DNA from 2 places in the Exiguobacterium sp. R-39 genome. Region 2 is predicted to be linked to the other one. Evidence: predicted binding sites of a transcription regulator. Region 2 holds the regulator's gene; the other holds the start of a gene.

What was found. Region 2 encodes LexA, which represses DNA repair genes until DNA is damaged. Its sites were predicted from a motif close to CGAACATATGTTCG; they were not measured.
Region 1: ACP26N_RS02345 (DNA polymerase thumb domain-containing protein) is a predicted target of LexA. The motif match lies at 9,919-9,932, and genes of this name have one in related genera.

What each region holds. Positions count from the first base shown of each region.
Region 1 covers NZ_CP187965.1:431,620-446,323, reverse strand. The annotation lists gene ACP26N_RS02400 (sugar ABC transporter ATP-binding protein) at 1-711, opposite strand, end outside; gene ACP26N_RS02395 (sugar ABC transporter substrate-binding protein) at 708-1,790, opposite strand; gene mtnA (S-methyl-5-thioribose-1-phosphate isomerase) at 1,810-2,859, opposite strand; gene mtnK (S-methyl-5-thioribose kinase) at 2,856-4,025, opposite strand; SAM riboswitch class I at 4,104-4,206, opposite strand; SAM riboswitch class I at 4,415-4,516, shown strand; gene ACP26N_RS02380 (2,3-diketo-5-methylthiopentyl-1-phosphate enolase) at 4,597-5,787, shown strand; gene ACP26N_RS02375 (2-hydroxy-3-keto-5-methylthiopentenyl-1-phosphate phosphatase) at 5,784-6,443, shown strand; gene ACP26N_RS02370 (methylthioribulose 1-phosphate dehydratase) at 6,440-7,060, shown strand; gene ACP26N_RS02365 (1,2-dihydroxy-3-keto-5-methylthiopentene dioxygenase) at 7,076-7,615, shown strand; gene ACP26N_RS02360 (arsinothricin resistance N-acetyltransferase ArsN1 family A) at 7,758-8,267, shown strand; gene ACP26N_RS02355 (MBL fold metallo-hydrolase) at 8,336-9,091, shown strand; gene ACP26N_RS02350 (pentapeptide repeat-containing protein) at 9,152-9,799, opposite strand; gene ACP26N_RS02345 (DNA polymerase thumb domain-containing protein) at 9,957-11,282, shown strand; gene ACP26N_RS02340 (YolD-like family protein) at 11,266-11,595, shown strand; gene ACP26N_RS02335 (ZIP family metal transporter) at 11,665-12,477, shown strand; gene ACP26N_RS02330 (heavy metal translocating P-type ATPase) at 12,541-14,664, opposite strand.
Region 2 covers NZ_CP187965.1:1,123,214-1,137,917, forward strand. The annotation lists gene ACP26N_RS05730 (GNAT family N-acetyltransferase) at 1-241, shown strand, start outside; gene ACP26N_RS05735 (AzlD domain-containing protein) at 327-653, opposite strand; gene ACP26N_RS05740 (AzlC family ABC transporter permease) at 638-1,333, opposite strand; gene dhaK (dihydroxyacetone kinase subunit DhaK) at 1,500-2,468, shown strand; gene dhaL (dihydroxyacetone kinase subunit DhaL) at 2,488-3,087, shown strand; gene dhaM (dihydroxyacetone kinase phosphoryl donor subunit DhaM) at 3,084-3,449, shown strand; gene glpK (glycerol kinase GlpK) at 3,555-5,072, opposite strand; gene ACP26N_RS05765 (MIP/aquaporin family protein) at 5,110-5,814, opposite strand; gene ACP26N_RS05770 (metal-binding protein) at 6,002-6,472, opposite strand; gene lexA (transcriptional repressor LexA) at 6,503-7,117, opposite strand; gene yneA (cell division suppressor protein YneA) at 7,328-7,615, shown strand; gene ACP26N_RS05785 (YneB family resolvase-like protein) at 7,661-8,314, shown strand; gene ACP26N_RS05790 (DUF896 domain-containing protein) at 8,428-8,664, shown strand; gene tkt (transketolase) at 8,860-10,848, shown strand; gene ACP26N_RS05800 (YneF family protein) at 10,957-11,187, shown strand; gene ACP26N_RS05805 (ABC transporter transmembrane domain-containing protein) at 11,306-13,063, shown strand; gene ACP26N_RS05810 (ABC transporter ATP-binding protein) at 13,053-14,704, shown strand, end outside.

The DNA of each region.
Region 1 (14,704 bases), 690 kb from region 2:
TTGTCCGGCAAGAAGCTGACGTGACACCAGCTTGCCGTCCCGCATGACAGAAATGGATTCACAAATCTCAAATAGTTCTTGCAGCCGGTGGGAAATGAAGATGACGCCCAGTTGTTCCGTCTCTGCCAGCTCACGAATGATGCGAAACAGTTGCTCCGTTTCCCGTCCGCTGAGCGGGGCGGTCGGCTCATCCAATATCAGGAACCGGCTCTCCTGGACCAAGGCGCGGGCAATCAAGACCAGTTGTTTTTCGGCCAGACGCAACTCGCTGACCCGCTGCCGGACATCAATTGATGCTTTCAGTTTCCGTAAAGCACGTTCGGCTATTTCCTCGTATCGCTGCCGTCTGATGAACCCTTTCAGCTGTCCGTTCGTCAGCACATCGAGACAAATATTTTCCGCCACGGTCAAATAACCGACCAGTGCCGTATCGACTTCCTGATAAACGATTTCAATCCCGGCCCGTTTTGCGGCAGCCGGTGAATCGATTGTCAGAGGTACACCGTCAAACCAAATCGTTCCGTCATATGAATCGTACGCCCCGGCCAACACTTTCATCAGCGTGGATTTACCGGCTCCGTTCGCTCCGACAAGCGCATGGATTTCCCCGCGGCCCACGGAAAAATCAACATCGTCCAGCGCCTTGACGCCGGGGAATTCGATTGAAATTCCCTGCATCTCCAGTCGTTGTTCCTTCACCGGACGGGTCATTTCCCGTCATTCGCTTTCCGCAGTTTTTCCATCCACGGTTCATTGAACTTTTCGGACGTACTCCAGCCTTTGATGATCGTATCGAGATTGTACATCGTCGTATCGGCTTTCAGTGCTTTTTGTTCGACCAGTTTAGCGTCTAGGTCAAAAGTGTCCGGTGTGTTTTCCCCGGCCAGCTTTTTCGCCAGCAGACGCATATCCGTCTGTCCGATCAAATGCGGATCGACGGCACTCGTCGACACCCAGTTACTGCCCTTTTCACGCATCAGATTGATGTCCTGGTTCGAAACGTCGATTGAAATCAACGGAATCTCCTGACGTTTGTTATCCTTTAAGGATTTATAGGCTCCTTTGGCGACTTCATCCCAAGCACCCCAGACGGCATCGATACTTCCTTTCGGATATTTGGCGAGAATCGCGTTCATCTTCGCCGCAATATCGCCTTGGACATCCTGGAAGTTCGTTGGTCCGACTGTTTCAAGCGTTTTAATTTTTCCGTCTGCTTCGTATGTCTTGTAGATTTCCTGACGGCGGTCAAGCGGGGCAAATCCCGGACCGAACCACAGTTTGATGACCCGGACCGGCTGATCGTCTTTGACTTTCGTTACTTCATCGAGTGAAAGCTGTGCCAGTTTATGATCATCCTGGAACGTTTCCGTGATGCCTTTTAACGTCTGGTCCTTTTTCTTTGTCACTGTATCGAACGTCACGACTTTGATCCCTTTGTCGATCGCCGGTTTGATCATGTCGTAGGCATAATCCTCTTTTCCGTGCGAGATAATCAGTCCGTCATAATCCTGTTGGACGGCTTGGGCGACGAGTTCCTTGAATTTGACGTCATTGCCTTCCGAGATGAACGTGTTAACCTGAAAACCGAGCGCTTCCCCTTCCGAACGAGCTCCGTCCAAAAACTGTTTCGTATGGTCATCGGATGCCAGATTGCGGATGACGGCAATTTTGACGTCTCCCTGGACACTTTCCGGTACACCACTGATTTTTTTCGTCGGTGTCGCTTCGCTATTGGCGCAAGCAGCCAGCAAGACCGCCGGTGCAAGTACCGCAAATGCTAATTTTTTCATTTCGATCTCCCCAGTCTGTTTAACGTATTTGTTGTCCGATTGTCTGCTCGATCGTTTCGACGGACGGATGCTTGATGACTCCCAGTTCCGTAATGATTGCCGTGATCAATTCGTGCGGTGTCACGTCAAACGCCGGATTAAAGACGGCCACACCGGCCGGCGCCGTTGCTTTCCCTGCGAATTGCGTCACTTCACGGGCATCGCGTTCTTCAATCTCAATCTCGTCTCCCGACAAGCTCGTCAAATCAAAGGTCGAAAGGGGTGCCGCGACATAAAACGGAATCCCGAAAGCACGGGCCAGTAATGCCAGTTGAAACGTCCCGATTTTATTCGCGGTATCCCCGTTTCGGGTAATCCGGTCGGCACCGACGATGATGGCGGTGATGTTTTTTTCTTTGATGGTATGGGCGACCATATTATCGGTAATCAAGGTCACGTCAATACCGGCCCGTTGCAGTTCCCATGTCGTCAGACGCGCTCCCTGCAGTAACGGCCGCGTTTCCGATGCATAAACGGAGAGCAGAATTTCCTGTTCTTTCGCGAGATAAAACGGGGCGAGTGCCGTCCCGTAAGCCGCTGTCGCAATCGATCCGGCATTACAAATCGTCAGAACCCGGTCACCGGACTCAAATAATTCCAATGCGTGGATCCCGATTTGCCGGGATGTCTTGGCATCCGTTTCATACAGTTCGAGCGCCTTTTGTTCCAACCGTTTTGGTAACTCGGCAAGCGCCGTACTCGAGACAATAATTTGATTCAGCTCATCAAGCACGTTCCGCAAATTGACCGCCGTCGGCCGGGTTGCGAGCAATTGGGCCGACACCGTCAACAGTTCTTGTTTCGCTTCAGAAAGTGACCCTGTCGTCCGGCGGAATGCTTCCTGCACAAGGATGAAGCCGCCGAACAGGCTGATGGCCGGGGCACCGCGGACACGTAATTGTTTGATGGCGTCAATCGCTTGCGCCAAGTCATGGATAACCTCGTATCGTTCTTCTTCCGGGAGCCGGGTCTGATCCAAAATCGTCACCGTCCCGTTGTCATAGATGATGCTTTGGACGAATTGGCTCATCGGCTGAGTTCCTCCGTCAAATCGAAGTTCCGTAAATCGGTGAACGTCTTGCATTCGGTCCGGCGTTTGATCAATGCCACTCCAAGACGTAACGCATGACGTTTCCGCTCAAGTCGTTCCCCCGCGTCCGTGATGTTCTCGAGGTCCGCAACCGGTGCCAATCCAATCGTCCGCCGAATCAACTCACAACCGGCAAAGCCCAGTGCGTCCTGTAAAATCGTACTGAGGACATCGTCGACAAGTCCGCCCGCCGAACGGAACGGCTCTACCGCTTCGCGTTCCCATAATGCTTTGAACGTCGACGCAAAGGTCAGCCAAAACGTATCGATATCCTTCACCCGTCCATCCCGTAACTCGGCATAGTTTGGATACGCGGCAAAGCAGAGATGGGCGATGAATTGTCCGACATCAAAACCAAACGGTCCGTAAAAGGCGAACTCGGGATCGATGACTTTCGTTTCATCGGCTGAAGCAAAAATACTTCCGGTATGTAAGTCACCGTGCAATAATGCATCACCTTTTGTGATGAACAGTGTTTCCAGTTTCGCGACTTCGCGTTTCAGTTCTGCATCCTGCCATAACCGAACCGCTTCCGCTTCGAGGCCTGCTTCAATCGCATTCGTTTCCGCATCATAAAACGGGTCTGTGAAGATCAATTTTTCCGTGATATCACAGAGATCCGGATTGTAGTAGTTCCGCGCCACTTGTTTTTTCGCGACCGGTCCAAGCGCAAAATCCGACGTATAAAACAGTGTCCGCGCCAGGTACGAACCGATGTGTTCCGCGAGTAACGGATACTTTTCCCCTTCGAGCAAGCCGGTCCGGGCGATCGTCAAATGCGACAAATCCTCCATCACCGTAAACGCTTCTTCCTTGCTCGCATGGTAGACGTGCGGAACGAAAGGAACAGCGACTTTTGCGAATTCTTTTAAGGCCGATTGTTCAATCCAGGCCCGTTCGAGCGACAGCGGCCAGCTTTCCCCGACGACTTTCGCATATGGCAACGCCTGCTTTAAAATCAGCCGTTTTTCTCCTTCCTGAATCCGGAAAACGAGATTTAAATTCCCGTCCCCGATCTCTTCTGCCGTCACCGGTTCATTGCCGATTAATCCGAGTGTCCGGACCCGTTCAATCGCGTCCTGTACTGTAAATGCTTGGTATCCCATTCTGGTTTCCTCCTTGTTGATCACACGAAAAAACGCCTCTTTTCGTCAAAGAAAAGAGGCGCGGCAGAATACTCCGTCCTCTTATCTCTCAGACGAATGTCTGTTGGATGTAGCACCGTGCCGGATGGTCGGTTGCTGCGGCGTCTTCGGGCCAATTCCCTCTGCCAACTCACGATAAGAGTCATATGTAGTTGTCATGTGATTTGATGTTGATTTGAATACTACGTGCGTTGCTGGCCGTCTGTCAATTCCAATTTTTAGTGAAACGGATTCAAAAACGGAACCGTCTATAGAAGAAGTATTTTCAAAAAAATAAATTTTCAAAATATAGTTTGACAAGTGATGGATCTCATGTAAAAATTGCAATTAGATTTCACAATTTCATCCAATTCTTATCAAGAGCAGACGGAGGGACGAGCCCTACGATGTCGCAGCAACCGACCACTTGGCACGGTGCTAATTCTTGCAGCTAATACGCTGACAGATAAGAGTCCACGCGCAATTTTTCATGGTCTCTTGTCATTGACGAGGGACCATTTTTGTATTTTTCAATAAGGGAGAGACGATTCATATGGCGTACATTACCGCAACATACCAACTCGGAACGACTGATCAGTTGCCGAAACGGGCAGAGCAAATCGCGCTCGGTCTGACGGTCGGTTCATGGACCGATTTAAATCACTTGGAACAACAACAACTGGAATCCTTTAAAGGACAGGTCGTCCATACAGAAGAACATGACGGCAAAGGTTACATTACGATCCGTTATCCGGAACACAACGTCTCACGGGACTTTTCCGCTATCTTAACGACGGTCTTCGGTAAACTGTCGCTCGATGGACAAATCAAGTTAACCGACTTACAGCTTCCCTCGTCATTCACGAACGACTTTCCCGGTGCCAAATTCGGGATTGAAGGAGTCCGTCAATTGATTCAGGTCCATGACCGTCCCCTGTTGATGAGCATATTTAAAGGAGTCATCGGACGGGACCTCGTCTTTTTACAGGAACAACTCGAAGCACAGCTCGCGGGCGGCATCGATCTCGTTAAAGATGATGAGATTCTATACGACAATCCGTTGACGCCGGCACTCGACCGGGCACGGATCGGACGGGAAGTCCTCGACGCCCATTATGAACGCACCGGCAAACGGGCGCTTTATGCAATTACGTTAAGCGGTCCCGTCTTCGGCTTGAAGGAACAGGCAAAACGCCTGATTGAAGCAGGTGCCACGGCCTTCCTGCTCAACACGTTTACATACGGACTCGATGTCCTGCGCGAGTTGGCTGCCGATGCGGACATTTCCGTCCCGATTTTTAATCACCCGGCCTTAAGCGGTGCCTTGATCGCAAGTCCTGAATACGGTATTTCGGCTCCTGTTCTGCTTGGAACGTTACCCCGACTGGCCGGTGCTGACTTGACATTGTTCCCGTCTCCCTATGGTAACGTTGCACTCGCCAAAGATTTGGCCCGCGGGATCGCCGTTGAAGCGACGCGAATCGGAGAAACGAAGACGATTCTGCCGGTTCCGTCCGCCGGCATCCATCCCGGCCTCGTCGCTCAGCTCGTCCGTGATTTCGGTACCGATTCGGTCATCAATGCCGGAGGCGGCGTTCACGGTCATCCGCAAGGGGCAGCGGCCGGTGTCCTTGCATTTCGTCAGGCGCTCGACGCCGCACTGACCGGAGAATCGCTGACAAGTGCCGCAACGCGGCAGGAAGAATTACGGGTCGCCCTTGACGCCTGGGGGATCACGAAATGACGACTCGGATTTTATGTGACTTCGACGGCACGGTGACGGAACACGACAACATCATCGCCTTGATGAAAGAGTTTGCCCCGCAAGAAGCATTTGAACCATTAAAAAAAGGTGTGCTCGACCGGTCGCTGTCGATCCGGTCCGGGGTTGGACAGATGTTCCGATTGTTGCCCTCAGATCGAAAACAGGAGTATATCGATTTTTTGATTAATCGGGCAGTCATCCGTCCCGGCTTCGACACCTTACTCGCCTTTGCCAAATCAAACGGAATCGACTTTGCGATTGTCAGCGGCGGAATTGACTTTTTTGTCCAACCGATTCTTGCCTGTTTACTGACAGATGAAACGATTTACTGCAACGGCAGTGACTTCAGTGAAGAGACGGTCCGGATTGAATGGCCACACGCTTGCGATGCGGCATGCAACAATCAATGCGGCTGTTGTAAAACGTCAATCGCCCGGAAGTTGAAGCAGGACGGCGATACGATCATCGCAATCGGCGATTCCGTGACGGATTTTGAACTGGCGAAAAAGGCTGATCACGTCTATGCCCGGGATTATCTGATAACACTCTGTGAACAGCACGGTATTCCCTATACGCCGTTTGAAACGTTTTATGACATCGTCAAACACTTACAGACCACGGGGGTGCATGCATGACATTCTTGAAACGATACGAAGAACTCCGCGCTATCAAGCAGGAGTTCGCCGCACGCGACTGGTTTCCCGGCACGAGCGGTAACCTCGCCATTCGAACGAACAGCAGTCCGACGGAATTTCTTGTGACGGCAAGCGGCAAAGATAAACGCCAGGACACGCCAGACGATTTCGTCCATGTTGACGCGACCGGTCAATTGATCGGCGAACAAAACGGACGTCCTTCCGCGGAGACGTTACTTCATGTCGAAGTTTTTAACCGGACGACGGCCGGCTGCTCGCTTCATGTCCATACCGTCGACAACAATGTCATTTCAGAACTCTACGGAGACCGCGGGGAAATCCGGTTTACCGGTCAGGAAATCATCAAGGCACTCGGCCGCTGGGAAGAAGATGCGGAAGTCGTCGTACCGGTTATTGCGAACCATGCGGATATCCCGACTCTTGCCGCAGTGTTTGCCAAGCATGTAAAAACGGAAAGCGGTGCCGTCCTGATTCGCAATCACGGGATCACCGTCTGGGCACCGACTGCCTTTGAAGCGAAAAAACAGTTGGAAGCCTTTGAATTTTTATTCAGCTACACGTTAAAACTGCAAACGTGCCGACAGGCGATTCATTAAAAGGAGGAATTTAAAATGGCAACAGTACTTTTCCAAAAGACAAACGAACGGTATACGGATCAAAACGAGGTTTCCGCTTTTCTTTCTTCACGTGGTGTCCTGTATGAACAATGGGATGTCTCGAAACTCCCGGCAGAACTGGTCGACACCTATACGCTGACGGACGCGGACAAACAAACGATTCTCGATACGTTCGAGCCGGAAATTACGGACGTCTCGGAACGCCGCGGCTACCAGACGGCCGATATCATCTCACTGTCCGATGCGACACCGAACTTAGATGAGTTGCTCGTCAACTTCCAAAAAGAGCACCACCATACGGATGACGAAGTCCGGTTCATCGTCAGCGGTCACGGCGTCTTTGCGATCCAGGACGACGAAGTCGGCTATTACAACATTGAACTGAACCCCGGAGATTTGATTTCCGTTCCCGTCAATACACGTCATTACTTCACACTACAGGACGATCGCCAAGTCGTTGCGGTCCGGATTTTCGTGACAACGGATGGTTGGGTTCCAATTTACGAAAAAGATCCGATCGAAACTACAAACTGAGGAAACATCCGAATAGCAGACGGCCCGGTCCATCCGGCTGTCTGTTTTTTTCTGCTCCATTCCTATCTTACAAACATACCGCTTGTTTTCGTTTCCTCCTATATAATGAAGAAAAGACTCTTTTGAATTGGAGGTCACGTGTATGATGATTCGTCCTGTCCAAGAAGCTGATTTACAAGACATCCTCGCCATCTATAACGAAGGCATCGAAGATCGGATCGCGACGCTTGAAACGGATACCAAGGAATTATCTTTCATGCAGGACTGGTATCAGGAACGGACACCCCGCTATGCCGGGTTTGTAGCGTATGAAGGAACGACGATCCTTGGCTTCATCTCACTTGACCCCTACAATCCGCGCCCCGTCTATCAATCGGTCGGTGAACTATCGGTCTACATCACCCGGACCCACCGCGGACAAGGCATCGGGCGTCAACTGCTCCATGTCATTGAAGAACACGCGATTACGCAAGGGTTCCACAAGTTGATTCTGTTTACGTTTCCGTTTAACAGACTCGGTCAAAAACTGTACATCCGGTCCGGTTTCCGGATTGTCGGAACATTTAAGGAACAGGGTATGCTTAACGGGTATTATGTCGATGTCCTGGCGATGGAAAAATTGCTTCCGAAAACGATCGACGAGCAGATATGATTAGTCCGGCGTCTGAATGGGAAATGAACGAACAGTGAAACATTCCCAACCCGAAAGGAAGACTGCCTGTGGATATTCAACAGATCCGTAATGCGACACTCGTCGTCACTTATGCCAATCAAGTATTTTTAATCGATCCGTTTCTCGGTGAAAAAGGAACCTTACCGCCGTTTGGTCACACACCTAATGCCGTTCCGAACCCGCTCGTCGACTTACCGGTCGATATCGCGACGTTACTTGATCCGGACGCGATTTTCGTCACCCATCTGCATGCCGACCATTTTGACGAGACGGCAAAAGAAGTGTTACCGAAACAAATTCCGCTTTATGCACAAAATGAGTCGGATGCAGCCACGATCCGCGAAGCCGGGTTCACGAATGTATCTTCGTTTGAGAACGGACTGTCGCTCGGTGATATCCGTGTCTCCCATACGTCGGGACAACACGGTGTCGGTGAAATCGGTCAACGGATGGGTACGGTGTCCGGTCTCGTCTTGAAACATCCTGACGAACCGACGCTCTATATCACCGGTGACACGATTTGGTGTGATGAAGTCGCGAAGGCAATCGAACAACATGCGCCGGATATCATCATCGTCAACAGTGGTGCTGCACAATTCCTGACCGGCGAACCGATTACGATGTCCCAGCGTGATCTGCTTGCTGTTCATGAAGCGGCGGCTGAAGCCACGATCATCGTCTCGCATCTCGAGACCGTCAACCATTGTCTCCTGCGCCGCGATATGATTGCCGACTTTCTGGCCGCTCATCATCTGTCCGCACATTTCCTCATCCCGGATGACGGTGAAACCATTTCCTTCTAAACAAAATGAAGTCCACTGTCCCGAGTACTACCGGGACAGCGGACTTCATTTTGTTTATCGTTAATCGTGACTTGGAATGACGAGTCCGAGTAAACGGGCAAATGTGATGGCCTGGCTTTCCGTAACGACGGCACCCGGTAAGAAGCGTGGATCAATCGTGATTCCGGACAGATCGGCATGCCGCAGATCGAGTCCTTTTAACGCCGTCTCGACCCATTGGCTTTCCGATAAATCAACTTCATGCAGACGGAAATCGGTTGGCTTCATTTCAAAGAAATGGCTTTCCCGCATCGTCGTCTGCTCCAGTGCGACGTGACGTAACGCTGTCCGGATAACTTGAGCATAATTAGCCTGACAGTTTTTGATCGTCACATGATCGATTGTATTGGACTCAAAGTGAATCCCGGTCAGACGACAATCCTCAAAGACGATCCGGTGAAAACGACTGTCCTGAAACTGGCAGCCCGTCAAGTCACATTGTTCAAACCGGACATTTTCAAATGAAGCCCGTTCAAAAACCAGTCCTGCAAACGAGACGTTCCGAAAACAGACTTGATTGACGTCCAGCCGTTCTGTCAGCTCGACCGGTAATGTCTCTTTTTCATACAGCGTTTGGTACAGATACGGGTCATCGATTTCGACATCCGCAAAGGTTTCTGGTGTCAATTGATGCGGTAACTCGGGTAATTGAATGATTTGTTTTTTCACGTACTTCCCCTTCTTTCTTTACTTCACTTTCATCTTTCTTAGTGTAGCAAAGATTGACTCTTTTTTTGGTTTTTTGATTTGAGACCGACTGAGACCATGATATAGTCAAATCAAAAACAAGAACAAACGTTCTTTTATGTATCAAGGAGTGTTTCCGATGAACCCGACTATCTCTTTTCCCGATCGACGCATCTTTTGTGTCGACAGTGTCTCCTTCTATGCCAGTTGCGAATGCCGTTACCGAAACCTTCCTCCTTTGACGACGAAACTCGCTGTCGTATCAGACCTTCATCGATCCGGATCCGTTATTCTTGCGGCCAGTCCCGCCTTAAAACAACTTGGCATTAAGACAGCTAGTCGTCTTTATCAAATTGAGCAGCTGCCTTCTCGTGAGCGGAAACAGATTGTGCTCGTCGAACCGCGGATGCTGGCATACATGAAAACATCAATCGAAGTACTGGATGTCTTGCATCAGTTTGCACCTCCCGACGCGATCCGGATCTATTCGATTGACGAAAACTTTATCGATATGACCGGAACGGAACGGCTTTTTGGCTCAGATGTTGAAACGGCTCAAAAAATCCAGACGGCGATTTGGCATCAGACCGGCATTCCGGTCCGGATTGGGATTGGTCCGAACAATGTCATCGCAAAACTGGTCCTTGATTTACGTGGAAAACGTGAAGGCATCGCACGATGCGGATATGCGGATGTTTCCCGGTTGCTGCACGATTTTCCGATTCGTAAAATGTGGGGCATCGGACGGATGATGGAACAGCATTTGCTGGCGCTTGGTATCGAAACGATTGGTGACCTGGCAGCAGCACGGGTGGAAGATCTGCACGAACAGTTCGGCGTAATCGGGGCAGAACTTTGGCATCACGCCTGGGGAATTGACAGTTCTCCGACGATCATCAATCCCCTGACTTTATTTCAGACCACATCCGATGCCAAACGAACGATCGGCCATGGAGTGACCTTGATGCGTGACTATTACCAGTACGAACAGATTCGTTTAGTCCTCTCCGAATTAGCAGGTGATGTCGCCGCACGGGTCCGTTTTTCTAATCAAGTCGGTTGGACGGTGCATCTCGGCGTTCGCTACTCCCGCCATGTCACCCGGGATGGCTTTTCGAAACAGCTCCGCCTGCCTTATCCGACCGCCGATGAACGGCTGTTGTTGCGTTACGTCCTCCAATTGTTCGAACCGAATTGGCTCGACGGTGAACCGGTTCGCTTTCTATCGGTCGCCCTCGGACAACTCACCCCGGATCAGGGAACACTTCAATTGTCCTTGTTTGAAGACAATACAAAGGTCTGGCGCAGAAAACGGTTATTAAAAGCCATCGACCATGTCAATTTACGTTACGGAAAAGGAACGATCCGGCTGGCGGTGTCTTTCCTCGATACAAGTGTCGCGAAACGCCGCCTCCGATTCGTCGGCGGACATCCGGGAGGTGATTTACATGACACGTTACCGTGACCGCGGAAATCTCAAGTGGCTTCCCTTTTTGATGCCGGAACACATCCAGTTGCTTAAAGCCTATTATCTTGAAAAACATCACATCGATTTTCCTGTCATCGATGAACAACTGCAGTATCCTTGGCATTTTTTACTCGAACAATCATTAATAGAAGGAACCGAGCTCGAAATCACGTATTATAGTGAAAGAGGCTATGTCACGACATCCGGATTCATCGAGCAGGTTCACCGTGAGCGCGCGTACCTTGTTTTGCGCGGGTCCTCACGGATTGAAATTCCGCTCGGACGAATCATCCGGATCGAAAACGGGTAGAAGAGACAGAAGCTGCTGTACGATACGCACTTATTTTAAGAATTGTCATTGAAAGAAGGATTGATTGGTATGATGGAATGGTTTACCGGACTTCCGGTCGTCATGCAAGCCCTGCTTGCCGGTATGATGACCTGGGGATTGACGGCACTCGGGGCCGCACTTGTCTTCGTCTTTACGACGATTGAAAAACGGGTCATGAATATGATGCTCGGCTTTGCAGCCGGTGTCATGATTGCGGCGTCGTTTTGGTCCTTGCTTGCCCCGGCAATTGAATTTACGGAAAAAGATGGTGGGATTGCCTGGTTGCCGGCCGCAATCGGTTTCCTCGCAGGCGGTTTTTTTGTCCGCCTCCTGGATTTTGTAACTCCCCATCTGCACTTATCCGCTCCGCTCGAAACCGCTGAAGGTCCTTCGACCGGTCTGAAAAAAACAACGTTGCTGTTTCTCGCGATTACGCTCCACAATATCCCGGAAGGACTCGCGATCGGTGTCGCGTTCGGTGCCGCCGCACTGAACATGGATGGTGCGACCGTTGCCGGTGCCTTGACACTGGCACTTGGAATCGGGATTCAAAACATGCCGGAAGGGGCTGCTTTGTCGATTCCGCTTCGCGGAGAAGGCATGTCACGTCGGCGGGCTTTTAACTACGGACAATTGTCGGCGATCGTCGAACCGATTGCTGCAATGGTCGGTGCTGCTGCCGTCTTCTTTATTCAACCGCTCTTGCCGTATGCTTTGGCGTTTGCCGCCGGCGCAATGATTTTCGTCGTCGTCGAAGAATTGATTCCCGAATCACAGGCTGAAAACGGATCAGACTTGGCAACACTTGGTCTGATGGTCGGTTTCACTGTTATGATGATTCTTGACGTCGCACTTGGCTGATGTAACATCAATAAAACCTCTCCCGTGTAAATATGGGAGAGGTTTTATTTGTAGATTGAATTCTTATTTTCGTAAAATCCGCATCGCATTTAGGACAGCGAGGACTGTCACACCGACATCGGCAAAAACGGCTTCCCACATCGTCGCAACACCAAAGGCACCAAGCAATAAGAAAATCCCTTTGATACCTAATGCAAACGTAATGTTCTGATAGACGATCCGGCGTGTCGACCGGGCAATCCGAATCGCTTCGACCAGTTGTTTCGGTTCATCCGTCATCAGGACGACATCCGCTGCTTCAATCGCGACGTCACTTCCAAGTCCACCCATCGCAATCCCGACATCCGCCCGCGTCAATACGGGAGCATCATTAATTCCGTCCCCGACAAACGCGACCTGTCCCTTTGCTTGATCTAAGATCGCTTCGAGTTGTTCCACTTTTTGATGTGGCAACAGTTCTGCCTTTACTTGCGTTATCCCGATTTGCTGCCCGATCCGTTCCGCCGTTTCCCGCCGGTCTCCGGTCAACATGATTGTCTGGCGAATCCCGAGTGTTTTTAGTTCGCGTAATGCTTCTATCGTCGTATCTTTAATACGGTCGGCAATCCGGATATATCCAAGGTAGCTGTCGTTTCGGGCAACATGCACATAAGTCCCGTCTTCGGTCTGATCGAGCGGCATCAAGCCGAGTTCTTTGAACCACCGGGCATTTCCCGCCTGAATCTGATCCGTGCCGAACCGTCCGGCGACGCCGGAACCGGCTACTTCCTGATAGTCTTGAACAGCGGTCGGAATAGAACCATGCAGGGCATACATCCGTTGAATCGATTTTGCGATTGGATGATTCGAGTGTTGCTCAACGGTCGCTGCGACGCGAAGCAGTTCGTCTTCCGATCCATGCACGGCTTTCAGTTCGACGACTTCAAACACACCTTCCGTCAACGTTCCCGTTTTATCGAAGACGACCGTATCGAGTTGTTGTAACGCTTCGAGATGATTTCCGCCTTTGACAAGAATACCGCGTTTCGAAGCAGCACCGATTCCACTAAAGAAGCCGAGCGGGATTGAAATCACGAGCGCACAGGGACAACTGATGACAAGGAACACAAGTGCCCGGTAAATCCAGTCGTTCCAAGCCGCTCCCGTCACAACGAGTGGCGGCACGATGGCAAGAAGTGTTGCAATCACGACGACAATCGGTGTATAAATCCGTGCAAATCGTGTAATGAATTTTTCCGTCGGTGCTTTATGGCGTGACGCATTTTCGACTAAATCCAGAATTTTAGCGACGGTCGACTCACTGTATCGTCGATCGACCTGAATCAACAGATGACCATCGGTATTAATCGTCCCGGCTAAAATCGGCTCGGTCGGACGGACACGCCGCGGGATCGATTCACCGGTCAATGCCGTCGTATCGATGAACGCTTCCCCTTCAAGAACAGTCCCATCCAGTGGAATCTTCTCCCCTGCCCGGACAATAATCCGTTGACCGATGTTCACCTGTTCCGAACTCACACGCCGGCCATCCTCAAGCGTCGCGATATCCGGCCGGATGTCCATCAACGCGGCAATCGATTTACGCGACTGATCGACGGCACGGTGTTGGAAAAACTCACCGACTTGATAAAACAGCATCACAGCGACGGCTTCCGGATATTCTCCGATTAAAAAAGCACCAGCCGTCGCAATGACCATTAAAAAGTTCTCATCAAACACTTGACCTTGCCGGATATTTCTTACAGCGGTTCGAAGGACATCCCAACCGATTAAAAAGTAGGCAATCGTAAAAAATAGAAGGTCAATTGATCCCGGAACAAAAAAGGCACCGATGAAGGATATCATCCCGATACTATATTGTATTTTTTTCGTACGATTTAAAAATGGACCGTGATCGTGCGGATGACTATGGTCATGTCCCACCTGTTGATGCGGATCAACTGCTTCTGCGGATGCTGTCCGTATCACTTGTACATCCGGTTCGAGCTGCTGAATCCGTTCAATGACTGCCTGATACGTCTCGTCGTATGCAACGTCCTTTTCATACGTCAGATAAAGTTTCTGACCGGCAAAATCCAAATCTGCCTGTTCAATGCCTGTTACGTTCGCAACACCCCGCTCCACTTTCGCAGCACAGTTCGCACAATCGATTCCTGTAATCTGAAGACGTTCTGTTTTCGCTTCCATTCTCCCACCTCATTCAAACGTTTGTTTGATTATAAGAATA
Region 2 (14,704 bases):
TGAAGCCTATCAAGAGGGGCAAGTTGTCGGGGAAATCACGTACAGTGACACAAAAGGCGGCAAGTGGATCATTGATCATACGTATGTCGACCCGAATCATCGGAACCAACAAATCGGCGAACAACTGGTCAAAGCCATTGTCGAGTGGGCACGCGAAGAAAACGTCAAGCTGTTGCCGCTCTGTCCGTTCGCGAAACGGGAGTTCGAGCAGACGCCGGACTATGCAGATGTATCGGCTTAATCGAAAGCGTGTAATTATCAAAAGACGAGGAGAGCGGATCATCGGATCCGTTCTCCTCGTCTTTTTGATTTATTGTGAACAAGTTTTACAGAAACAAACGAAGCAACGCCATCGACAGGACACCGGTGATGACAGTGTAGGAAAGGCTTTTGCTGCTGACGGCGACGAGGACGGTCGGAACGGATGCTACGAGGTGGAGAAGGGAGAGTGTCGGATAGTCTCCGTTTCGTGCCACTAGTAAGTTTTGAAAGAATAAAGCACTTAACAAACAAACCGGGATAAACGACAACCAATCGGTCAGCAGACGGGGTAACGTCAGACCATGCATCAACAAAAACGGCAGTATCCGCGGAATCAACGTGACGAGACCGCAGGCAGCAAAAAGGACGAATAGTTCTAAGCGGATTTCCATCGTGAGATTACAACTCCTATACTGGCAGCTATCATCGTCGCGAATAAAACGGCGAGTTCCGGTGACAGATAGCGCATTGATATGTACAACAACAGGAAAACAAGGACGAGCAACAGACCATTTAGAGCGATGCGGGACCGCTCGCTTTCAAACTGCAGGTACAATAACCCGATGAACATCGCGGTTAAAGCAAAATCCAGTCCGAATCGTTCCGGATCCGGGAACCAACTGCCGACGAGTGCTCCGAGGACTGTCGAGGCAATCCAGCTCAAATAAGCGGTTATGTTCAATCCATGCATGAATGGTGCATCAAGCGGCCGTTTTAAGGAAGTATTCATGGCTACGGCAAACGACTCATCTGTCAAGAGAGCGCCGATTCCAAACCGATCGAAGAAATGCCGGCTTTTAACACGCGGTGCGAGCGTCATACTCATCAGAAGATGCCGGGAATTGACGATGAACGTCGTCAAGATGATGGCAGAAAACGGACTGTTTAGTAACAGTAGACTCGTAATGATGAATTGAGCAGCGCCGGCATAAATCAAGATGGACATCAATCCGATTTCAAGCGGACTGAGTCCGGCGGCGCGTCCGACGATGCCGGCAGAAAATCCGATGCCGAGATAACCGAGGACGGTCGGCAGACAGGCTTTGATACCTGCTTGAAACGAAGCGTTCATAGAAGGTGACTCCTCTCGCGATGATGTGTTATCAGCATAGCATCATCAAAACGGATTGGAAATGAACTGGTCAATATTTTCATATGTTTCCTTGACATAAGTCGTCTCGATTTGTGGTAAAGAGTAAGTGGTACGGCAAAATTCGTTAGACGAAGGAGCGTTCAAGATGGATAAATTAATGCAAGATGCGAACCGGTTTGTCTCAGATATGGTGGAAGGTCTCGTTTTAGCACATCCTGATCTTTATGCAAAAGTCGACGGAGTCAATGTCATTAAACGAAAAGAACCGTTGAACGGGAAAGTGGCCCTTGTATCCGGTGGGGGAAGCGGCCATGAGCCGGCGCATGCCGGATTTATCGGGGACGGTATGCTCGCAGCTGCTGTCTGTGGTGAAGTCTTTACTTCTCCGACACCTGACATGGTGCTTGAAGGAATCAAGGCGGCAGACGGTGGGAAAGGGGTGCTGCTCGTCGTCAAAAACTATTCTGGAGATGTCATGAACTTCGACATGGCGAAAGAATTGGCCGAACTCGAAGACATCGAAGTCGAGACGGTCATCGTCCGGGATGATATCGCCATCAAAAAAGAAGAAGACCGCCGCGGAGTCGCTGGCACGATTTTTGTCCACAAGATTGCCGGAGCTGCGGCAGCAGAGGGCAAATCACTTGCTGAAGTCAAAGCAGTCGCTGAGAAAGTCATTGCCGGCGTCCGGTCAATCGGAATGGCGTTGTCCCCATGTTATATGCCGGAGAGCGGTAAACCCGGTTTTGATTTGCACGAGGATGAAATGGAAATCGGAATTGGGATTCACGGTGAAAAGGGTCTGGAGCGGAAACCGATTGCCTCCGTCGAAGCCATCGTGACGGAATTACTCGATCGATTGACAGCGGAAGTAACCGATAAAAAAGTAGCGGTCATGGTCAACGGAATGGGCGGAACGCCTGAATCGGAATTGTACATCACCTATAAATATGTCGCGGAACAATTGCAGGCTAAAGGATACGAGATTGTTCGTCCGTTCGTCGGCAACTATATGACATCACTCGAAATGCACGGTTTCTCAATTACGCTGCTTCCGGTTGACGATGAACTGGTCGGCTACTTGGATGCAAAAACGAACGCAATCGGATTCTAATTAAAAGAGGGTGAGATAGATGAAGTTATCGACTGAAGAATTCCGCAAAGCATTGCTTAAAGCGGCTGCCGATCTCGAACACCATAAAGATGAATTGACGGATCTTGACCGGGAAATCGGTGACGGCGACCACGGCATCAATATGTCGCGCGGTTTCCAGGCTGTACAAAAAGAACTTGAGGCGCAAGAAGAGTATGAAGATCTAGGTGTCTTATCAAAACAAGTCGGAATGACCTTGATTAAAACCGTTGGAGGTGCATCCGGTCCGCTCTACGGTACGGCATTCGTTAAATTTGCCGGAGCGTTTAAAGGGAAAAGAGAAGTTGAAGGGGCGGAACTGGCAGCGGCGTTTAAAGAAGCGACGGATGGGATTAAAATGCGCGGGAAATCAGAGTTTGGACAAAAAACGATGGTCGATATTTGGACACCGTTTTACGAAGCACTGGAACAAGAGAGTGATTTGAACGCAGCACTCGATCAAGCATTGGCAGATACAAAAGAGCGTGTGGCGACAAAAGGACGGGCTTCTTATTTTGGGGATGCAACGGTCGGTGTCCAGGATCCCGGTGCGTTATCAAGTTCGCTGTTATTACGTTCGATTGTGGAGGTCTTGTCATGATTAATTTGATTTTAGTCTCCCATAGTGAAAAGCTTGCGACCGGACTAAAGGAACTATTGGCTGAAATGGCTCCGGATACACCCGTGTTACTCGCAGCTGGGCTTGCGGACGGCAGTATCGGGACCGATGCGTCCCGAATTGAAGAGACGATGAATGAGTTGAACGATGACGGCTTAATTTTGACCGACATCGGATCGGCGACGATGAACGCGGAACTGGCCTTAGAATTATACAGTGGGGACCGGAACGTTCAGTTCGTCGAAGCACCGCTGGTAGAGGGCGCTTTTTTGGCAGCGGTCTTAAGTGGTCAATCAAAAACGCTGGATGATATCGTAACAGGCGTCAAAGCAGAATTTTCGTAAAACAGGTAATCCGAATAACAGGTTCGTTTCCGAAGAGGAAGCGAACCTGTTTTTTTAGGGAAAACAAAAAAACTGGTATTCCGCGAGGGAATACCAGTAAAGAAATCAGGCGTTGACTTCTTTTTTGTTCGGTTTAAACGCCATTGTCGCTTCGACCGCTTTTTGCCATCCGGCATAACGCTGTTCGCGATCGTCTTCTTTCATTTCTGGTTTGAACTGACGGTTGAGTTTCCATTGTTTTTTGATTTCAGCTTTGTCTTTCCAGTAACCGACTGCGAGACCAGCAAGATATGCAGCACCGAGAGCTGTTGTCTCATTGATTTCCGGACGGTCAACCGGTACACCTAAGATATCCGACTGGAACTGCATCAAGAAGTCATTCGAAACCGCACCACCATCAACACGCAACGTTTTTAGTTCGATGCCTGAATCTTTTTCCATTGCCGTCAAGACATCACGTGTCTGATAAGCAAGGGATTCGAGAGTCGCGCGGACGAAATGTTCTTTCTCCGTTCCGCGTGTTAAGCCGAAGATCGCGCCACGAACGTCACTATCCCAGTACGGGGCACCGAGTCCGACGAAGGCAGGAACGACGTAAACGCCTTCTGTCGAATCGACTTTTAACGCATAACCTTCTGAATCCTTCGCGTTTTTCAACATCCGTAAGCCGTCACGCAACCACTGAATCGCGGATCCGGCAACGAAGATTGATCCTTCGAGTGCATATTCGACTTTTCCGTCGACACCCCAGGCGATTGTCGTCAGTAGACCGTGGTCAGACGAAACGGCTTTTTCACCAGTGTTCATGAGCATGAAGCAACCTGTACCATACGTGTTCTTTCCTTCACCCGGTTCGAAACATGTTTGACCGAAGAGAGCAGCTTGCTGGTCACCGGCAATTCCGGCAATCGGAATTTCGAAGCCGAAGAAGTGATACGGAACGGTATTGTCATACACTTCACTTGATTGACGGACTTCCGGTAACATTGATTTTGGAACTGTCAGGATTTCAAGCAACTCATCATCCCATTTTTGTTCGTAAATGTTGTACATCAATGTCCGGGAAGCGTTTGTATAGTCTGTGATATGCGTTTTTCCACCAGACAGCTTCCAAACGAGCCATGTGTCGATTGTTCCGAATAGAAGTTCTCCGTTTTCTGCCTGTTCCCGTGCCCCTTCGACGTTATCCAAAATCCACTTCACTTTTGTCCCTGAGAAGTAGGCGTCAATCAGAAGACCTGTTTTATCACGGAATGTTTGGTTCAGACCCTGTGCATTCAGCTCATCACAGATACCGGATGTTTGACGGGATTGCCAGACAAGCGCGTGATAGACAGGTTTACCTGTTTCTTTGTTCCAGACGACCGTCGTCTCACGTTGGTTCGTAATTCCGATACTTGCGATTTGGCTCGGTTTGATATCAGCCGTTCCGAGAGCATCCGCCATGACAGCGAGGATTGATCCCCAAATTTCATTGGCATCATGCTCGACCCAGCCCGGTTGCGGGAAGTATTGTTTGAATTCACGTTGCGCAGAGTTCACGATTTGACCATCGTGGTCAAAAATAATGGCGCGTGAGCTTGTTGTTCCTTGGTCGAGTGCTAAGATGTACTTGTTTTCCATGCTGAAATCCCCCTTGAGATGTAGGTGTCAAACAAAATCAGTTTTGCAGCAGTTGATACAGCAAGACGGCTACTCCACCACCGATGATCGGACCAACGATTGGAATCCACGAGTAACCCCAGTCAGATGAACCTTTTCCTTTAATCGGTAAGATAGCGTGTGCAATCCGCGGACCAAGGTCACGGGCCGGGTTGATGGCATATCCTGTTGTACCACCGAGCGAGAGACCGATGACGACGACAAGAAGACCGACGATGAATGGTTTCAGTCCGTCACCAAATGTTGTCAGACCAAATGACAGGATTCCGAATACCAAGACAAACGTCCCGATGATTTCTGAAATCAGGTTTGACGGTGTATGGCGAATCGCCGGACCTGTTGCGAACACACCCAGTTTTGCTGCTTGATCATCAGTCGCTTCAAAGTGTTTCATATAATGAAGCCAAACGAGTACTGCACCGATGAATGCTCCGATTAATTGACCGGCGATATAGACAGGTACGTCTGCCCACGGTAAATCGGAATTCATGGCAAGCGCCAATGTCAATGCAGGATTGAGATGTGCACCACTCGAGGCAGCAATGTATGCTCCCGTCATGACGGCGAGACCCCAAGCGAATGTAATGACAATCCAGCCGCCGTTCTCAGATTTCGTCTTTCTCAAGACAACCCCTGCAACGACTCCGTCGCCGAGCAAAATCAGAATCATTGTTCCAATCAGCTCACTTGTAAAGTTACTCATGCAAAAACCCTCCCTTTGGATTAAAGCAAATAATGGCCTTTCCATTTAAACCTACATCTAATTGAGAACGTTTTCAATACAATTAATTCAAATCTTTGAATTAAAATTTCCTTAATTTATGTTTAAAAAAATGAATAATGGATACTAAAAAAATCCTTCGTTCATTTTTACAATGAACGAAGGATTTTCAACGACGCTTTTTCCGCTTCTTTTTTGTTCGAAAGAAGCTGCTGGAGTGATCAAGGACAATATGTATCGTACTGGCAACCATGACGCCGATGATGAAAGCAGGCATGGACGCGAACCAGGAATCGACCGTACTCGATTCAATGATTTTCAGGTACAGCGCCAAAAATAAAAGCGGAATCAGAAAAGCGGCGCTGTACATCAGGCGAATGAGATCGCCGATGATCAAACCGTGCGACCAGATGGAGCGGTGGGGCATGATTTTGACATAAGGCATCCAAAAGACCCGTAAAGGACCGTGCCGGTAGTAAGGTTCGGACTTCAAGTCGAGGTCTGGTGAAAGCCAAAGGGTGCCGACGGCGATGCCGACAGCGGTTGGAAGCCAATCCGTCTGCTGGGTTGCGACCGAATACGCAACATAGCCGGTTAAAGCAACGGTATTGACTGTATCGTGTACATTTCCAGAAGGCATAAAAAAAGACCAGCTGTGCTGGTCCCTCGCTTAGTGGATCGTCCGATATACGCCGATGACCTTGCCAAGAATCGAGACGTTATCGAAATACATCGGGTCCATCGAATCATTTTCTGGTTGGAGACGTACTTGTTGATCTTCTAAGAAGAACCGTTTGACGGTCGCTTCGCTATCTTCGGTCATAGCAACGACGATTTCACCATTCTCTGCTGTGTTTTGCTGACGAACGATGACCCGGTCACCGTCTAGAATACCTGCGTTGATCATCGACTCACCATCAATCGTCAACATAAAGACATTTTCGTTCCCGACGTAATGGGCAGGAAGCGGGAAATGTTCTTCAATGTTTTCGATGGCCGTGATTGGAAAACCGGCCGTTACTTTCCCGATGACGGGAATATGAACGATGGCTTCGTGATTTTCATCAGTTTTATCAAGCAATATCTCAATCGCACGTGGCTTAGTTGGGTCACGGCGAATCAGTCCGCGTTTTTCTAGACGATCCAAATGACCGTGTACCGTTGAGCTTGAAGCAAGACCAACAGCCTCACCGATTTCACGAACTGAAGGGGGATACCCTTTCAGTTTTACTTGAGCAACGATGTAGTCAAGGATTTCTTGTTGTCGTTTCGACATTTTCCGCATATGAATTGCCACCTCTTTCCGGATTGGTTTTTTGAAGGTTATAGGAATACATGTTTCTAAAATCACTATAACATAGAACAAATGAGCGTACAAACAATTGTTCGACATTTTGTGTTGACCGAACACCGGTTCTTGGTTTAAGATGAGTTATGCGAACAATTGTTCCGAGAACATCTATTCTAAAAACATTTTTAACTGGAGGGATTTATCATGATGCATACGATTCGTACCCATGCCTTTTCCATTGTTTTTTATACGCTCAGCCTGGCTTTCATTCTTTTCCTTTTAACACCTCGACCGGACGAGAAGGTCGAGCAACTCTTGACGGCTTCTGTCACAGTCGATCAAAACGCGACCGTCGAACAGGTCGCCGAAGTCTATAATGACGGATCGATGACAGATCAGGAATATGTCGAGTGGTTGATCGAGAATAATGAACTGAAGACGACTCATGTCATTTCGAAAAACAAAATCGTTGTACCAATCGCGCAACAATGACAAACTGTAAAGGTTGTCAAAGAACGAACAGGGGTGTGAAGTACAGTGAAAGTAGTAATCTACTGTCGCGTCTCGACGGAAAAAGAAGCACAGGACAGCTCGCTTGAGCGGCAAAGATCGGAACTGTCGGGACTCGCTGCAACAAAAGGATTTGAAGTCGTGGAGATCATCACGGAAAAGGAAAGTGGTTATGACGTTGATCGGGAAGGGATGTTATCCGTTCTCGATTACGTCACACGTCAAGCCGTGGATGCCGTTCTCGTGACGGATGATACGCGGATCGGACGCGGGAATGCCAAAATCGCCATTTTACATACGTTCCAAAAACATCAGGTTCAACTGATGACGATGGAATCGGATGGCGAGTATAAACTGGCAGACGCCGAAGCGATGGTTCTTGAAATTGTATCGCTCGTCGAAGAGTATCAACGGAAACTGCATAATGCGAAAATTGCCCGCGGGATGCGACGGGCTGTCGAAAATGGATTTCGTCCCGAGCAGAACCTCAACCGTCAAGGTGAAAATGCCGGTCGGAGCCGAAAGGAAGTCCCGATTGAAGAAATCGTCCGGTTACGTGAGTTAGGACTGACATTCGCCGACATCGCGGTGACATTAAGAGGGATGGGACACGACATTTCGAAAGCGACCGTCAACCGGCGTTATCTGGAATATAAAGAAGTAGTCAGTACGTACGAATAAGGAAGTAAGTTTGATGCCTCAGCGGCGCATCAAACTTGCTTTTTTTTTTCGTGTCTTTTACAGTAAGGTTACTATTGAAAGCTCAACTTTGAGTCAACAGAAAGAGGGATATCATGTTATCACAAGAACAACTGGACCGGATTAACGAATTAGCCAATAAATCAAAAGTCGAACCGCTGACTGATGCAGAAACAGCGGAACAAAAAGAATTACGGACTGCCTATCTGGAAGCATTCCGTGGTTCGTTCAAAAATCAGATGATGGGCATCAAAATCGTCGATGAAGAAGGAACCGACGTAACACCTGAAAAACTGAAGCAAGCACAGGAAGAAGAACGGAACAAACAATAATGACAAAAGCTATGTCACTCATTGGGATGAGTGGCGTAGCTTTTTTTGGTGAAACGTTCGTAATATGTATCACGAAAGTGCCAAGAAAACGGCAATAGAGAGCGCATTCATTTCAATGTGACATACTATTTAGAAAAGTTGTATCACATTTGTGGGTATGCTAAAATGAGGAGGAATTTGTGAAAAAGAGAGAGGATGATTGTTTTGACGAACATGACAACAGTAGAATTATTAGCAGTAAATACGATTCGTACCTTATCAATTGATGCAGTACAAAAAGCGAACTCGGGTCACCCGGGAATGCCGATGGGTGCAGCACCGATGGCATTTACATTATGGGCGGATCATATGAACCATAACCCTAAAAATCCAGAATGGTTCAACCGTGACCGTTTTGTACTTTCAGCAGGACACGGTTCAATGCTTCTCTACTCACTCCTCCATTTATCAGGTTATGATCTCGCGATGGATGACTTGAAGTCATTCCGTCAATGGAACTCAAAAACACCGGGTCACCCGGAATACCGTCACACAGCAGGTGTCGATGCGACGACTGGTCCACTCGGACAAGGCATTGCGATGGCTGTCGGTATGGCGATGGCAGAACGTCACTTGGAAGCAAAATACAACCGTGACGAGTTAAACGTCGTCGATCACTTCACATACGGGATTTGCGGAGACGGTGACTTAATGGAAGGTGTTTCGGCAGAAGCGGCATCACTTGCAGGACATTTAGGTCTTGGCAAATTGGTTGTTCTGTATGATTCAAACGATATCTCGCTCGATGGCGATCTCGATAAATCATTCTCAGAAAACGTTCAACAACGTTTTGAAGCATACAACTGGCAAGTCATCCGTGTCGAAGACGGAACGGATCTTGATTCGATTTCAAAAGCAATCGAAGCAGCAAAAGCTGAAACAACAAAACCGACATTGATTGAAGTGAAAACAGTCATCGGATTTGGTTCACCAAACAAATCAGGTAAATCGGCTTCACACGGTGCACCACTCGGAGATGCGGAAATCAAGTTGACGAAAGCAAGCTACGTTTGGGATCACGAAGAATTCTACGTCCCGGAAGAAGTCAAAGACTTGTTCGAAGAACGCATTGTCAAACGTGGTGCTGATACAGAAGCAGCATGGACTGAGAAAATGGAACAATACAAAGCGGCGCATCCAGAATTGCATGCTGAACTTGTTCAAGCCATCAACAACGAATTGCCAAGCAACTGGGAAGCAGACCTGCCAACATATGATCTGACATCGAAAAAAGCGACACGTCAGACAAGTGGTGAAGTCTTGAACGCTCTTGCGAAAAACATCCCGTCAATCTTCGGTGGTTCAGCTGACTTAGCAGGATCAAACAACACGATGCTCAAAGGCGAAGCTGACTTCGACATCGATCCAAGCGGCCGTAACATCTGGTTTGGTGTGCGTGAGTTTGCGATGGCAGCAGCTGTCAACGGTATGGCGTTACACGGTGGTGTCATTCCTTACGGTGCGACATTCTTCGTATTCTCGGATTACCTCCGTCCTGCAGTTCGTTTAGCAGCGTTGATGGGTATCCAGTCGATTTTCGTCCTGACACATGACTCGATTGCTGTTGGTGAAGATGGTCCAACACACGAGCCGGTTGAACACTTGATGAGTTTCCGTGCGATGCCGAACTTGACAGTTTACCGTCCGGCAGATGGGAAAGAAACGATTGCCGCATGGAAAACAGCCGTTCAATCAACAAACAAACCGACACTTCTCGTCATGACACGTCAAGGATTACCTGAACTTGAAGGTACGACGGTTGAAGGCGCTGAAAAAGGCGGATACGTCATTGCGGGTGACATCAACAAAGCGGATACAATCTTAATGGGAACAGGTTCTGAAGTGCATCTGTTAGTCGAAGCACAAAAAGAACTTGGCGAAACGGCAGCAGTCGTTTCACTTCCATCATGGGAATTGTTTGAAGCGCAATCAGCAGAATACAAAGAATCAGTTTTACCAAAACGCATCACGAAGCGTCTTGCGATTGAAGCCGGTGCTTCACTCGGTTGGTATAAATATGTAGGAACAGAAGGACAAGTCATCGGAATCGATCGCTTTGGTGCTTCGGCTCCTGGAGATCTTCTGTTAAAAGAGTACGGCATGTCTGTCGAAAATGTCTTGAACACAGTTAAGCAACTCGGTTAATGAAGAAAGGTGCGCAAACGCGCGCACCTTTTTTTTGCATTATCTATGCAAAGGCTTTAAATTATAGTATAGTAAAAAGCGACGTTTGAAGTTAGAGGAGGAAGCAACTTGGCTACATGGATTTGGATTTTAATTGCCCTTCTTTGCTTGGTAGCTGGTGTCGCCCTTGGTTTTTATATCGCTCGTCGATACATGATGAACTATTTGGAGCAAAACCCACCAATCAACGAAGATATGATTAAGACATTGATGATGCAAATGGGTCAAAAGCCATCACAAAAGAAAGTCAACCAAGTGATGCGTTCAATGAGTGGTTCAATGAAATCACCGAAAAAATAACGACTTGTAAAAGGAGACCAATTTGGTCTCCTTTTGTTTGCTATTTTTTAGGAAGATGGCTAATCTAAAATGTGAGACTATTAGAAATACTCAATCGATTTAAAAAGGGGGGACTTGTATGGGAGTCTTCAGGAAACTGAGTTGGTTTTTCCGACTCGAATGGAAAGCATACAGTTTAGGCATCATTGCTTTAATTTTTGTTGCCGGACTGGAACTGATTCCGCCGAAAGTAATCGGTTCGACGGTCAACGGACTGAGCGAAGGCAGTTTGACGAAAAATGATTTATGGAAACTGGTCGCGACACTGGTGTTGATCGGGGTATCGACCTATGTGATTCGTTATTTTTGGCGGTTTTACATCTTCGGAGCGTCGATCCGGCTCGGCCGGTTGTTGCGAAGTCAGCTATATGGTCATTTTTCGGACCTGGATCAATCATTTTACAAGAAGTACCGCAGCGGGGATTTGATGGCTCATGCGACGAATGATGTACAAGCCGTCTCGATGACGGCAGGAGCCGGTATTTTGACACTCGTCGATTCCGTGACGATGGGCAGTTTCGTCATCATCACGATGATTACGACGATCAGTTGGAAACTGACGCTTGTTTCGTTGTTACCGATGCCGCTGATGGTTTATTTGACGTCACGGTACGGGAAGATGCTGCACTCCCGATTCCACGATGCGCAGGAAGCTTTTTCGGATTTGAATGACAAGGTCGCAGAAAGCGTCAGCGGAGTCCGCGTCTTGAAAGCAACAGGGGAAGTTGAATCGGATGTCGGAACGTTTACTTCGTTATCTGATGATGTCGTTCAAAAAAACCGCCGGGTCGCGAAAATCGATGCCTTATTTGATCCGACGATTTTCGGTTTGGTCGGCTTATCTTATATCATTGCCGTCGGATACGGCGCGTATTTATTACAGCAAGGGGAAATTCGGATCGGGGACATCGTGTCCTTCACTACATATTTGGGATTACTGACGTGGCCGATGCTTGCGTTCGGCTGGTTGTTTAATATCGTCGAACGGGGACGGGCTTCGTACGACCGGATTGAACGGATGCTTGCAATCGAACCGGAAATCAAGGATGCGAAAGAAGCGGCGACGACGGTTTCGTCCGCTGATTTACAAGTCGCGATTGATCGGTTTGTATATGAGACACAACCTGTGCTTGAGAACATTCACGTGACATTGACACCCGGACGGACACTTGGAATCGTTGGTCGGACCGGTGCCGGAAAATCGACGTTCGTTCGTCTGTTATCACGCGAATACGATGTCAAATACGGTTCGATTGCGATTGGCGGACAGGACGTCAAACAATTGACGCGTGAAACGGTCCGCAAGCAGGTTGCAATCGTTCCGCAGGATCATTTCCTGTTCTCTGCTTCGATTGCTGATAATATCGCCTTTGCGAAACCGGATGCATCGATGGAAGAAATCATGGAAGCTGCACGGATTGCTGCCGTTCACGAGGATATTCTCGGCTTTACGGAAGGCTATGCGACGATGGTCGGGGAACGGGGTGTCACATTATCCGGCGGTCAGAAACAACGGATTTCGATTGCCAGGGCGTTACTCGCGGATTGTCCGATTCTGGTATTGGATGATGCATTGTCGGCGGTTGATGCCAAGACGGAGGAAGCGATCATCGAACACTTCCGGACAGCGGATAACGAACAGTCACAAATCATTGTCGCCCACCGTCTGTCGGCGGTTTCGCATACCGATGAGATCATCGTCCTCGATGCGGGTCGAATCATTGAAAGGGGAACACACGATGAACTGCTTGCCCGTGACGGTTGGTATAAAGAAACCTACGACCGTCAGCAACTCGAATCACTCGTCGAACAGGGAGGTGGAACGCTTGAATCATGATATTAATGAAAAAGCGGTCTTACGACGATTGCTGGGATTCGTCAAACCGTTTAAAAAACAGGTGTTAGTCGCCTTTTTACTGTTGCTTGTGACGACCGGAGCAAAGCTCGGAGGTCCCTATCTCGTTAAAATCTTCATCGATGATTATGTCGCGGTCGGCAACTATCCGGTGCAGGAAGTGGCGTTATTGTTCGGCGTGTACTTACTGTTGCATACGACAGGGATCGTCGTCGATTATCTGCAGGCGTTTGAGTTCCAAAAAATCGCCTTGAAAGTCATTCAACGGCTTCGGATCGATGTGTTTCGCCACGTCATGCACTTACGGCTCGGTTATTTTGACCGGACACCGGCTGGCGTACTTGTTTCACGGATCACAAACGATACGGAAGCCATCAAAGAACTGTATATCGGTGTCTTGTCGACGTTCTTCCAAAGCGGGGTGCAACTGATTGGAACCTATCTGTTCCTTTACTTACTGGAACCGCGCCTCGCGACGATTGCGTTAGTCCTGTTACCGCTGTTTTATTTCATCATCTGGATTTACCGCCGTTATTCAACGAAATATTACGCTGAAGTCCGGGATTTGTTGTCGAAGATTAACGGACAGCTGAATGAATCGATCAACGGGATGGCAATCATTCAACAATTTCGCCAGGAAAAACGGTTGATGGCGGAATTTGAAGAGACGAACATCGCCCATCAGAACGGCCGTTACAAGAACTTGAAGCTCGACAGCTGGCTGCTTCGGCCAATCATCGAGTTGATGTTAGCGCTGACGATTGCGTCCTTGATTACGTACTTCGGTGTCCTGTCATTTTCACAAACGGTCCAGGTCGGGGTCGTATATGCCTTTATCAGTTACATGGAGCGGATTTTCCAACCGGTTCAGCAAATCATGCAACGTCTGTCTGAATTCCAACAGGCTGTCGTCTCGGCGGACCGTGTCTTTAAAGTACTCGATACGGATGAGCCGGAACCTGCGAAGACGATTGCGGGTGACGCTGATATTACAGAAGGACATATCGTCTTTGATAACGTCCGCTTCAGTTATGACGGAGAGAAGGAAGTTTTAAAAGGAATTTCGTTTGAAGCGAAGAAGGGTCAGACGATTGCCCTGGTCGGTCAGACGGGCAGCGGGAAGAGTTCGATCATCAATATCCTGATGCGTTTTTATTCCTATCAGTCGGGTCGAATCTTGATTGACGGGCAACCGCTCGAACAATTGCCGGAAGACGAACTGCGGCGCCATGTCGGACTGGTGTTACAGGATTCATTCCTGTTTACTGGAAGTGTCGCCGATAACATCCGGTTATTCGATTCCTCGATTCCATTCCAAAAAGTCGAGGAAGCAGCCCGTTTTGTCCAAGCAGATGGCTTCATCAATCAGTTGGACGAGCAATATGACAGTCCGGTCGCAGAGCGGGGAGCGACGTTTTCTGCCGGGGAACGCCAGTTGGTCTCGTTTGCCCGGACGATGGCGCGGGATCCGAAAGTCCTGATTCTCGACGAAGCGACAAGTTCAATCGATACGGAAACGGAAGAAAAAGTTCAAGTCGCCTTAAAACGCATGCGACAAGGGCGAACGACGATTGCGATTGCCCACCGGTTGTCGACAATCCAGGATGCGGATTTGATTTTAGT